4 regions of the Alteromonas sp. ABD4_190 genome follow, and region 2 is predicted to be linked to each of the others. Evidence: predicted binding sites of a transcription regulator. Region 2 holds the regulator's gene; each other region holds the start of a gene.
The links. Region 2 encodes MetJ, which represses methionine synthesis genes. Its sites were predicted from a motif close to TAGACGTCTAGACGTCTA; they were not measured.
Positions count from the first base shown of each region.

Region 1: metK (methionine adenosyltransferase) is a predicted target of MetJ. The motif match lies at 1,147-1,164, and genes of this name have one in related genera.
Region 3: metA (homoserine O-succinyltransferase MetA) is a predicted target of MetJ. The motif match lies at 1,265-1,282, and genes of this name have one in related genera.
Region 4: msrA (peptide-methionine (S)-S-oxide reductase MsrA) is a predicted target of MetJ. The motif match lies at 1,243-1,260, and genes of this name have one in related genera.

Region 1 is NZ_JBSWWN010000001.1:1,249,952-1,252,157, forward strand. Features, by position in the region: gene tkt (transketolase) at 1-829, opposite strand, end outside; gene metK (methionine adenosyltransferase) at 1,235-2,206, shown strand, end outside.
Region 2 is NZ_JBSWWN010000001.1:2,601,849-2,604,054, reverse strand. Features, by position in the region: gene ACXAFM_RS11480 (malic enzyme-like NAD(P)-binding protein) at 1-894, shown strand, start outside; gene metJ (met regulon transcriptional regulator MetJ) at 1,058-1,390, opposite strand; gene metF (methylenetetrahydrofolate reductase) at 1,551-2,206, shown strand, end outside.
Region 3 is NZ_JBSWWN010000001.1:3,291,440-3,293,645, forward strand. Features, by position in the region: gene ACXAFM_RS14360 (chemotaxis protein CheW) at 1-236, shown strand, start outside; gene ACXAFM_RS14365 (chemotaxis protein CheW) at 254-745, shown strand; gene ACXAFM_RS14370 (DUF2802 domain-containing protein) at 804-1,238, shown strand; gene metA (homoserine O-succinyltransferase MetA) at 1,347-2,206, shown strand, end outside.
Region 4 is NZ_JBSWWN010000001.1:2,845,041-2,847,246, forward strand. Features, by position in the region: gene ACXAFM_RS12510 (hypothetical protein) at 1-516, shown strand, start outside; gene msrA (peptide-methionine (S)-S-oxide reductase MsrA) at 621-1,166, opposite strand; gene ACXAFM_RS12520 (thiol-disulfide oxidoreductase DCC family protein) at 1,425-1,820, shown strand; gene ACXAFM_RS12525 (SDR family NAD(P)-dependent oxidoreductase) at 1,810-2,206, shown strand, end outside.

The sequences.
Region 1 (2,206 bases), 1.4 Mb from region 2:
GCTTTTCACGTGTAGCGACAATTTCGTCATCACCTAACGGTGCACCGTGGCAAGACTCGGTACCTTCTTTATTAGGCGAACCGAAACCAATGGTGGTTTTACAACAAATAAGCGTAGGCTGCGCCGTATTCGCTTGTGCCTTTTCAATGGCGGCTTTTACTTGCTCTGCATCGTGACCGTCAACACCGTCAATAACTTCCCAACCGTAGCTCTTGAAGCGTGCTGGCGTATCGTCAGTGAACCAACCTTCCACTTCACCATCAATTGAAATGCCGTTGTCATCCCAAAACGCGATAAGCTTACCAAGGCCTAATGTACCAGCTAATGAACACGTCTCGTGTGAGATACCTTCCATTAGGCAGCCGTCGCCTAAGAATGCGTAGGTGTGATGATCAACAATGTTGTGACCGTCACGGTTAAATTGTGCCGCTAGCACTTTTTCGGCAAGCGCCATACCCACAGCATTACTTATACCTTGGCCTAGTGGGCCAGTGGTTGTTTCAACGCCTGGCGCATAACCGTACTCTGGGTGACCTGGCGTTTTTGAATGCAATTGGCGGAAGTTCTTCAGCTCTTCAATAGGCAGTTCATAACCTGAAAGATGAAGTAGAGAATACAACAGCATCGAGCCGTGACCATTTGAAAGCACAAAGCGATCGCGGTTAGCCCAAGACGGGTTTGCTGGGTTGTGTGATAAGAAATCACCCCATAGTACCTGTGCGATATCAGCCATCCCCATTGGGGCACCTGGGTGACCAGATTTAGCTTGTTGAACGGCGTCCATACTTAATGCACGGATTGCATTGGCGAGTTCACGACGAGAGGGCATGTTGTCTCCTGATTTATTTTGTATCTTTTGTTTCGTATCTTAGCGGGCTAGCAAAGCTAGACGAGCGTAGAGATAAGGCGTTTGCTCTACTTCTTTATACGATTGAATGTGGCGTTATTCTTACCTATGCCACCTAACAGTTCAATGAGTTTTCATTGCCAATAGCGAAAGTAATAGTAAAAAATGGTCTATACGCTCGCCAATGCGTATTAGCACGGTAATAAAAACTCTCTTACCTTTGCCTAAGTCTTTTTATTTCATACAAATAACCTTAATACTGATCGGGTTATGTCAACATTTCGTAACAAAGAGACTTTTAGACGTCTAGAAGTAAAGACTGGTATTTATAACTTGTTTTAGTACAATATACGACTATTTTGATAATTTAACGCTTACGGAGCATTTATGGCCACGCATTTATTCACATCCGAGTCAGTGTCTGAAGGACATCCGGACAAAATTGCTGATCAGATCTCAGATGCGGTTCTTGACGCTATTTTAGAACAAGATCCTCGCGCTCGGGTGGCCTGCGAAACGTATGTAAAAACCGGTATGGTTTTAGTAGGTGGTGAGGTCACCACTTCTGCATGGGTAGACATTGAAGAACTTACCCGAAAAACTGTTAAAGAAATTGGCTACACGCACTCAGATATGGGCTTTGACGCCGATTCATGTGCGGTATTAAACGCAATTGGTAAACAGTCTCCTGACATCAATCAAGGTGTTGACCGCGCAAGCTTAGAAGAGCAAGGTGCAGGTGACCAAGGCCTGATGTTTGGTTACGCGAGCGACGAAACTGATGTATTAATGCCGGCGCCTATCACGTACTCTCACCGCCTTGTTCAAAAACAAGCGGAAGTACGTAAATCTGGCAAACTAGACTGGTTGCGTCCAGATGCAAAAAGCCAAATCACTTTTAAATACGAAAACGACAAGCCTGTAGGCATTGACGCGGTTGTACTTTCAACCCAGCACTGTGATTCAGTAAGCACTGAAACAGTACGTGAAGCGGTAATGGAAGAAATCATCAAGCCTGTGCTTCCAAGCGAGTGGATAGATGGCAACACGCGTTTTCACATCAATCCAACGGGTCGATTCGTAATCGGTGGTCCAATGGGCGACTGTGGCTTAACAGGTCGAAAAATTATCGTAGATACATACGGCGGTATGGCTCGTCACGGTGGTGGCGCGTTCTCAGGCAAAGATCCATCAAAGGTTGACCGCAGCGCAGCATACGCGGGCCGTTATGTTGCTAAGAACATTGTGGCAGCAGGTCTTGCTAAGCGCTGTGAAATCCAAGTGTCTTACGCCATCGGTGTGGCAGAGCCAACGTCTATCAGCATCGATACCTTTGGAACTGGCGTGGTAGATGAGAAG
Region 2 (2,206 bases):
ACCGAAGAGTTCATTAATACCGTGGCGAATATTGCTGATACGTTTGGCGGTATTAACCTAGAAGACATCAAAGCACCTGAATGCTTCGAAATTGAGCAAGAGCTCATTAAGCGCTGTAAAATTCCAGTATTTCATGATGATCAGCATGGTACCGCTATTGTAACCGCAGCAGGTATGCTTAACGCTCTAGAGATTCAGGGCAAAAATATAGAGAACGCTAAAATTGTTTGCATGGGCGCCGGAGCAGCAGCGGTTGCCTGTATGGAGCTACTGATTAAGTGTGGTGCCCAGCGTGAGCGTATCTACATGTTAGATAGAAAAGGCGTTATCCACACTCGTCGCGAAGATTTAACTGAGCACAAGAAGCTGTTTGCTAACAATACTGATAAGCGCACCCTTGAAGATGTAATGGAAGGCGCAGATATCTTTGTCGGTGTATCAGGCCCTGATGTTTTACCGCCAGAAGCGCTTTCTTTGATGGCTGAAAACCCAATTGTATTTGCATGTTCTAATCCAGATCCTGAGATAAAGCCTGAACTTGCTCACGAAGTGCGTAAAGACCTAATTATGGCTACTGGCCGCTCAGACTATCCTAATCAGGTAAACAACGTGCTGTGCTTTCCGTTTATTTTCCGCGGTGCTTTAGATGTTCGCGCTACAGCCATTAATGATGAGATGAAAGTGGCGGCGGTTGAAGCTCTTCGTGCTATTACGAAAGAACCTGTACCACAGGAAGTATTGGCCGCGAGTAAAAGCGATAGTCTGACATTTGGTAAGGAGTATATTATTCCTAAACCTATGGACCCACGTCTGTGCGAGCGTATAGCTACCGCGGTATCTAAGGCGGCTATTGAGTCGGGTGTTGCACGAGTACCTGAAAGCCCAGAAAAATAAAGTTCTGGCGCACAAGGCTAAAAAAGGTTGGGTTAACGCTCAACCAATATTTGCTAAAAAGTGCGCTTAAAGAATACAAGTACATAAAAAAACGGCGCTGTGTTGTAGGCTATAAACTAGTAAAGCCTTACAACACAGCGCCGTTTCTCTTTAATACTAAATATCAGTCGTCTTCAGACACATCATTTTCGAAGCTTGGGTCAATGCCCATTTCTTCCATAATACGCCTAGCTTCAGCCGGCACGCGATTAGGATTGTCTTTACGCAAGTCATCATCGTTAGGCAATGGCTGGCCAGTAAACGCGTGTAAAAATGCTTCGCACAACAGTTCCGAATTAGTGGCGTGACGCAAATTATTGATTTGGCGGCGGGTACGCTCATCAGTAAGTGCTTTAAGCACATTAATAGGTATAGAAACAGTGACTTTCTTTACCTGCTCGCTCTTTTTCCCATGCTCTGCGTAGGGGTGAATATATTTACCGTTCCATTCTGCCATTGTACTAACTCGGTCTACTCTTTTTATATTATGAAGAGAAATTCTAAACAAGTTCACGAAAAGGTCAATTGAGCAGTGTAAACCTCTTGACGTCTAGACATATATTCTTTAATTTAGACGTCTAAACGTCTATAAGATTACATTTTTGAGAGTATAAACCATGGTTTCTTACGCACAAGGTATCGATGCATTAAACCAGTCCCTGTCGGAGCTGCGTGATATTGATGTATCTTTTGAATTCTTTCCGCCTAAAACGGAAGCCATGGAGCAAACCCTGTGGAAGTCGGTTGAACGCCTAGCACCGTTAAAGCCAAGCTACATGTCGGTTACTTACGGCGCCAATAGCGGTGAGCGTGACAGAACCCACGATGTGGTAAAACGTATTCAACAGCAAACAGGCGTTGCTGCCGTTCCTCACTTAACCTGTGTCGACGCAAGCCGTGATGAATTAAAGCAAATTGCAAAAGACTACTGGGATTCAGGCATTCGCCGTATTGTTGCACTTCGCGGCGACTTACCGTCAGGAGTAGAAAAAACAGAAATGTATGCCTCTGACCTTGTTGCCTTACTAAAAGACGTTGCCGATTTTGATATTTCTGTCGCTGCCTACCCAGAAAAGCACCCTGAAGCACCAAATGCGCAGTTTGATCTACTAAACCTAAAACGCAAAGCAGAAGCAGGTGCCACAGAAGCAATAACTCAATTCTTCTTTGATACGAGTGTTTACCTTCGATTTAGAGACCGCGCTGCCGCAGCAGGTGTCGACTTAGATATCGTTCCGGGTATATTGCCGGTAACCAACTACCAAACACTGGT
Region 3 (2,206 bases), 690 kb from region 2:
AATCGCTTAACTACCGATATCTTATAATGTTAGGAGAGAGTGCGTGGGGACTTGCAAGCGAAAAGCTTGTAAACACGGTCAATTTGACTGCCGATGACGTAAAATGGCGCGAGTCCACAGGTAAGCGTCCCTGGTTAGCAGGGATGGTTAAAGAAAAAATGTGCGCGTTAATTGACGTTGAAGAATTAATATCTATGCTTAACAAAGGCTTAGACAGTAACGACCAGACGCCATAGTATTGGGAGCCAGGTTCATGAGCGACGAAAGAATGAATAGTAACGCTACCGACAGCAACGACGAAGTCCTTCAATGGGTGACGTATCGCTTAGGTGAAGAAACTTACGGTATCAACGTAATGCAAGTACAAGAAGTATTGCGCTATACCGAAATAGCCCCTGTACCCGGTGCGCCTGATTATGTACTTGGTATAATCAACCTGCGCGGTAACGTGGTAACCGTCATTGATACCCGGGCGCGTTTTGGGCTACCCCCGACGGAAATCACGGACAATACACGCATAGTGATCATTGAGTCTGACGAACAGGTTGTTGGTATATTGGTGGATAGTGTGGCCGAAGTGGTGTACTTGAAATCATCAGAAATCGACAGCGCCCCTAACGTTGGCACTGAAGAAAGTGCCAAATTTATCCAAGGCGTTAGCAATCGTGATGGCGAACTGCTTATTCTTGTCGATTTGAATAAATTGCTAAGTGACGAAGAGTGGGATGAGCTTAGCAATATCTAAAAATAAATAGGCGACATGTATTGTCTATGTCGCCTCCATTTCCCCAAGGGTTATGTCCATGGAATGGCAGCTTGCTGCACCTACCTTAATTGAACTTATTTTGTGCGGCTTTATCGTTGTGCTTGCTGTTACGGTAAGTATTCTATATTCGCACGTTAAGCAGTTACGTACAGCTCTACACGATAACGAGCAAAATAGTGCTTCCGCAATTGCACGAGCAGAAGCGCTCGCTAAAGATGCAAATAACCAACAAACTGAGGCGCAAGCACGCACATTGGTCATTACTCGCCACATTCAAGAGCTAGACGAAAAACAAACTGATATTGAAAATCAGCTTCGAGAGCTCAAACTTCAAGATCCTTCCCTACGCCTATATCAACGTGCTGCAGACTTAGTTAAGCAAGGTGCCAGCATCGACGAAATTATTGAGGCCTGTGACATTCCTCGCGCTGAAGCTGAGATGTTAGTGATGGTGCATAAGCAAAATAGCTAACGTTTTCCCACCAAGTAAAAAACGTTTAGACGTCTAGACGTAAAGATGTTGACATATCGCCAGTTATAGACACAATACAAATATTGTAATTTATCACTGGAGCCCTCTATGCCAATTCGTATTCCTGAGCAGTTACCCGCGCAGAATGTACTACTAGGTGAAAATATTTTTACCATGGACATGGACAGGGCTGCCAATCAGGATATTCGTCCTCTTGAAGTCGGTATTCTTAATTTAATGCCGAACAAGATAGAAACAGAGGTACAGTTACTTCGTCTGTTATCGAACACGCCGCTGCAAATAAACGTGGATTTAATTCGAATTGATAATCAAGCGCCGAAGAATACCCCGCAATCGCACATGGATGCTTTCTATCACGACTTTTCAGCAGTCGCGAACAAGAAATACGATGGACTTATAGTAACCGGAGCACCTCTTGCGCTTATCGATTATGAGGAAGTGAAGTACTGGGAAACCATGACCACCATACTGGAATGGGCGCAGCGTCACGTGAACTCAACCCTTTACTTATGTTGGGCTGCTCACGCCGCCATGTATCACTTTTATGGTATTACTCGTGAGATCAAAGATGAAAAGTTTTCAGGTGTCTTTAAGCATAAAGTAAACGATCCTCATAATGAACTATTAAGAGGTTTTGACCCCACGTTTCACGCTCCCCATTCTCGTTACGGGCATATTGATACTTCGCTGTACAACAGTGTTGATGGGCTGAGCGTTGTGGCAGAATCTGATGATGTAGGCGCTTATATTGTAGCGTCAGAAGACAAGCGTATGGTGTTTGTAACGGGTCATCCAGAGTACGATCCAGATACGTTAAAAGACGAATATTTACGAGATATTGCCGCGGGACAAACGCCGTCAATGCCGAAAAACTATTTTCAAGGGGATGATCCAGCCAAGTCTCCTATTGTACAGTGGCGCTCGCACGGCAGCCTATTGTTTACAAA
Region 4 (2,206 bases), 240 kb from region 2:
CTGACTATGGCGGAAGACGGCACTTTGTATTTGGCGCTTGAGAAAGATAAAGCTGGACAGCCAAGAATTTTTACATTGGCAGTTGATGAAGACTTTTTCTCATCGAGCGATTTTGCAACTGTGAGCGAACCAGACCTTCAGCTCCCTTCGTTTACCTCGGGTAATCACCCCTTAAATGGCTTGGCTTTATATACGCACTCAACAGGCGCATCGTATTTATTTGGCGCCGCAAGAAACGACAATGAATTGTGGGTAATTGATACCACTGGTAGCAAGCCAACAAAGCGCATTCCCATTATTTTTGATGTTGCCAGTGACCAGAATTGTAAACAGTACACAATGGATAATTCTTCAATGGAAGGGCTAGTCACTATTGATAGTACGCTATGGATCATTAACGATCCGTGGGAAAAGAATTACATGAAAAATGCGACTTGTGAGGCGCATGAAATGCGTTATGAAGATTTAGCGCCATTGTTGTTTTCGCTTAAAATCAATGACGCTTGGTTTGATTAGCGTCTATCTACTTACAATGTTCTTAAAACCGAAAAAGGGTTGCTACCAAGCAACCCTTTCGTTTTAAGCCAACCTGTAAACGTCGCTAAAAAAGCTGTCTTTACCTATGCATCGCTGCGAAGGCGAGAAGCAAAAGTCTTTTTAAATTTTGCAAGTTTAGGTGCAACTACCATAGAACAATACTGGTTCTGCGGATTATTTTTGAAATAATCCTGATGATAGTCTTCGGCGTCATAGTAGTTATTCAAGGCTACTACTTCAGTGACTACCGGGTCAGGCCAAATTTCTTCTTCTGTGATTTGTGCAATAATTTTTTCAGCTTCCGCTTTTTGTGCGTCGTCATGATAGAAGACGGCGCTGCGATACTGTGTACCCACATCATTACCCTGTCTATTTAGCTGAGTAGGGTTATGTAGCGCGAAGAAAATTTCTAATATTTCACGGTAGCTGATGTTGTCGGCATCAAAGGTTACTTGTACCACTTCTGCATGACCAGTGTTTCCCGTACATACCTCTTCATAGGTAGGATCGGCTTTTTCACCTCCAGCATAGCCAGAAATTGCTTTTTCTACACCTTCAACGCTATTAAACGCTGATTCGATACACCAAAAGCATCCGCCTGCCAACGTGGCTACTTGTAAATTTGCCATAATAAAACCTCTCATAATCTTTGCTTGTAGTGTGGGTGCGGGTAGGGCACAACACAAGTCATCCAAGCGTGTTTTTTTATCGTATAAACGAATATTAAATAAGAATAACGTGCGACGGCTTAAAACGGTTTTAAACTGGCCGCTACAAGAGTGCTGATAGTGCACGGCAAACGCGATGTATTTTTTGTTTTTCCATGTTTGCATGGGCGAGATCGTCTTTTAAGCGATAAGCGTCTTATGTAGCAGAGGTAGGTAGAAGTGATTATTTTTTACGATGGTTATTGCCCTTTGTGCATAGCCGAAATGCGTCATTTACGCAAAAGAGACAAGGATAACAAACTCACCCTGGTCGACATTCAGGCCCCTGATTTTGCAACTCGCTATCCAACCATGGATTGGCATGCGCTTAATGCCAGAATTCACGGGCTTCGCGATGATGGCACTTTAATTACTGGGCTTGATGTTACCCATGAAGCGTGGAAAGCAGTAGGTATGGGCTGGGTTTATGCTCCGCTTCGTTGGCCTGTTATCCGTTATGTGGCTGATGCTTTCTACAATGTATTCGCAAAACATAGATATACCATTTCTTACCTTTTAACAGGAAAAAAACGCCAGTGCGACCGCTGTGTACCGGGAGAGCCGAATGGAAAATAACGTACTTATAGTGGGCGCATCTGGTGGGATAGCGTCTGCGCTTATAGAGCAATATCGCAGTGCGGGCGCAAAAGTGTTTGCTGTAAGTCGTTCAGCTGCAACTGAAAGCAACAATTCAGAGAACGTCTCCTACCATCAAATTGCTGAACAGGATGATAAGCACATCAGCGAATTCGTTAAGCAACTTGTTAAGCAAGAGGTTGTGTTGGGTACAGTAGTTATAACCACCGGTTTTTTGCATAACGAAAGCGACGGTATTCACCCCGAAAAGCGCTTAGAAGATGTCAGCGAGGAAGCCCTGACCGCGTACTTCGCGACAAACAGCATTATTCCCGCTATATGGCTTAAGCATTTGGTCAATGTTATGAGTAAAGAAGGGGCCACCC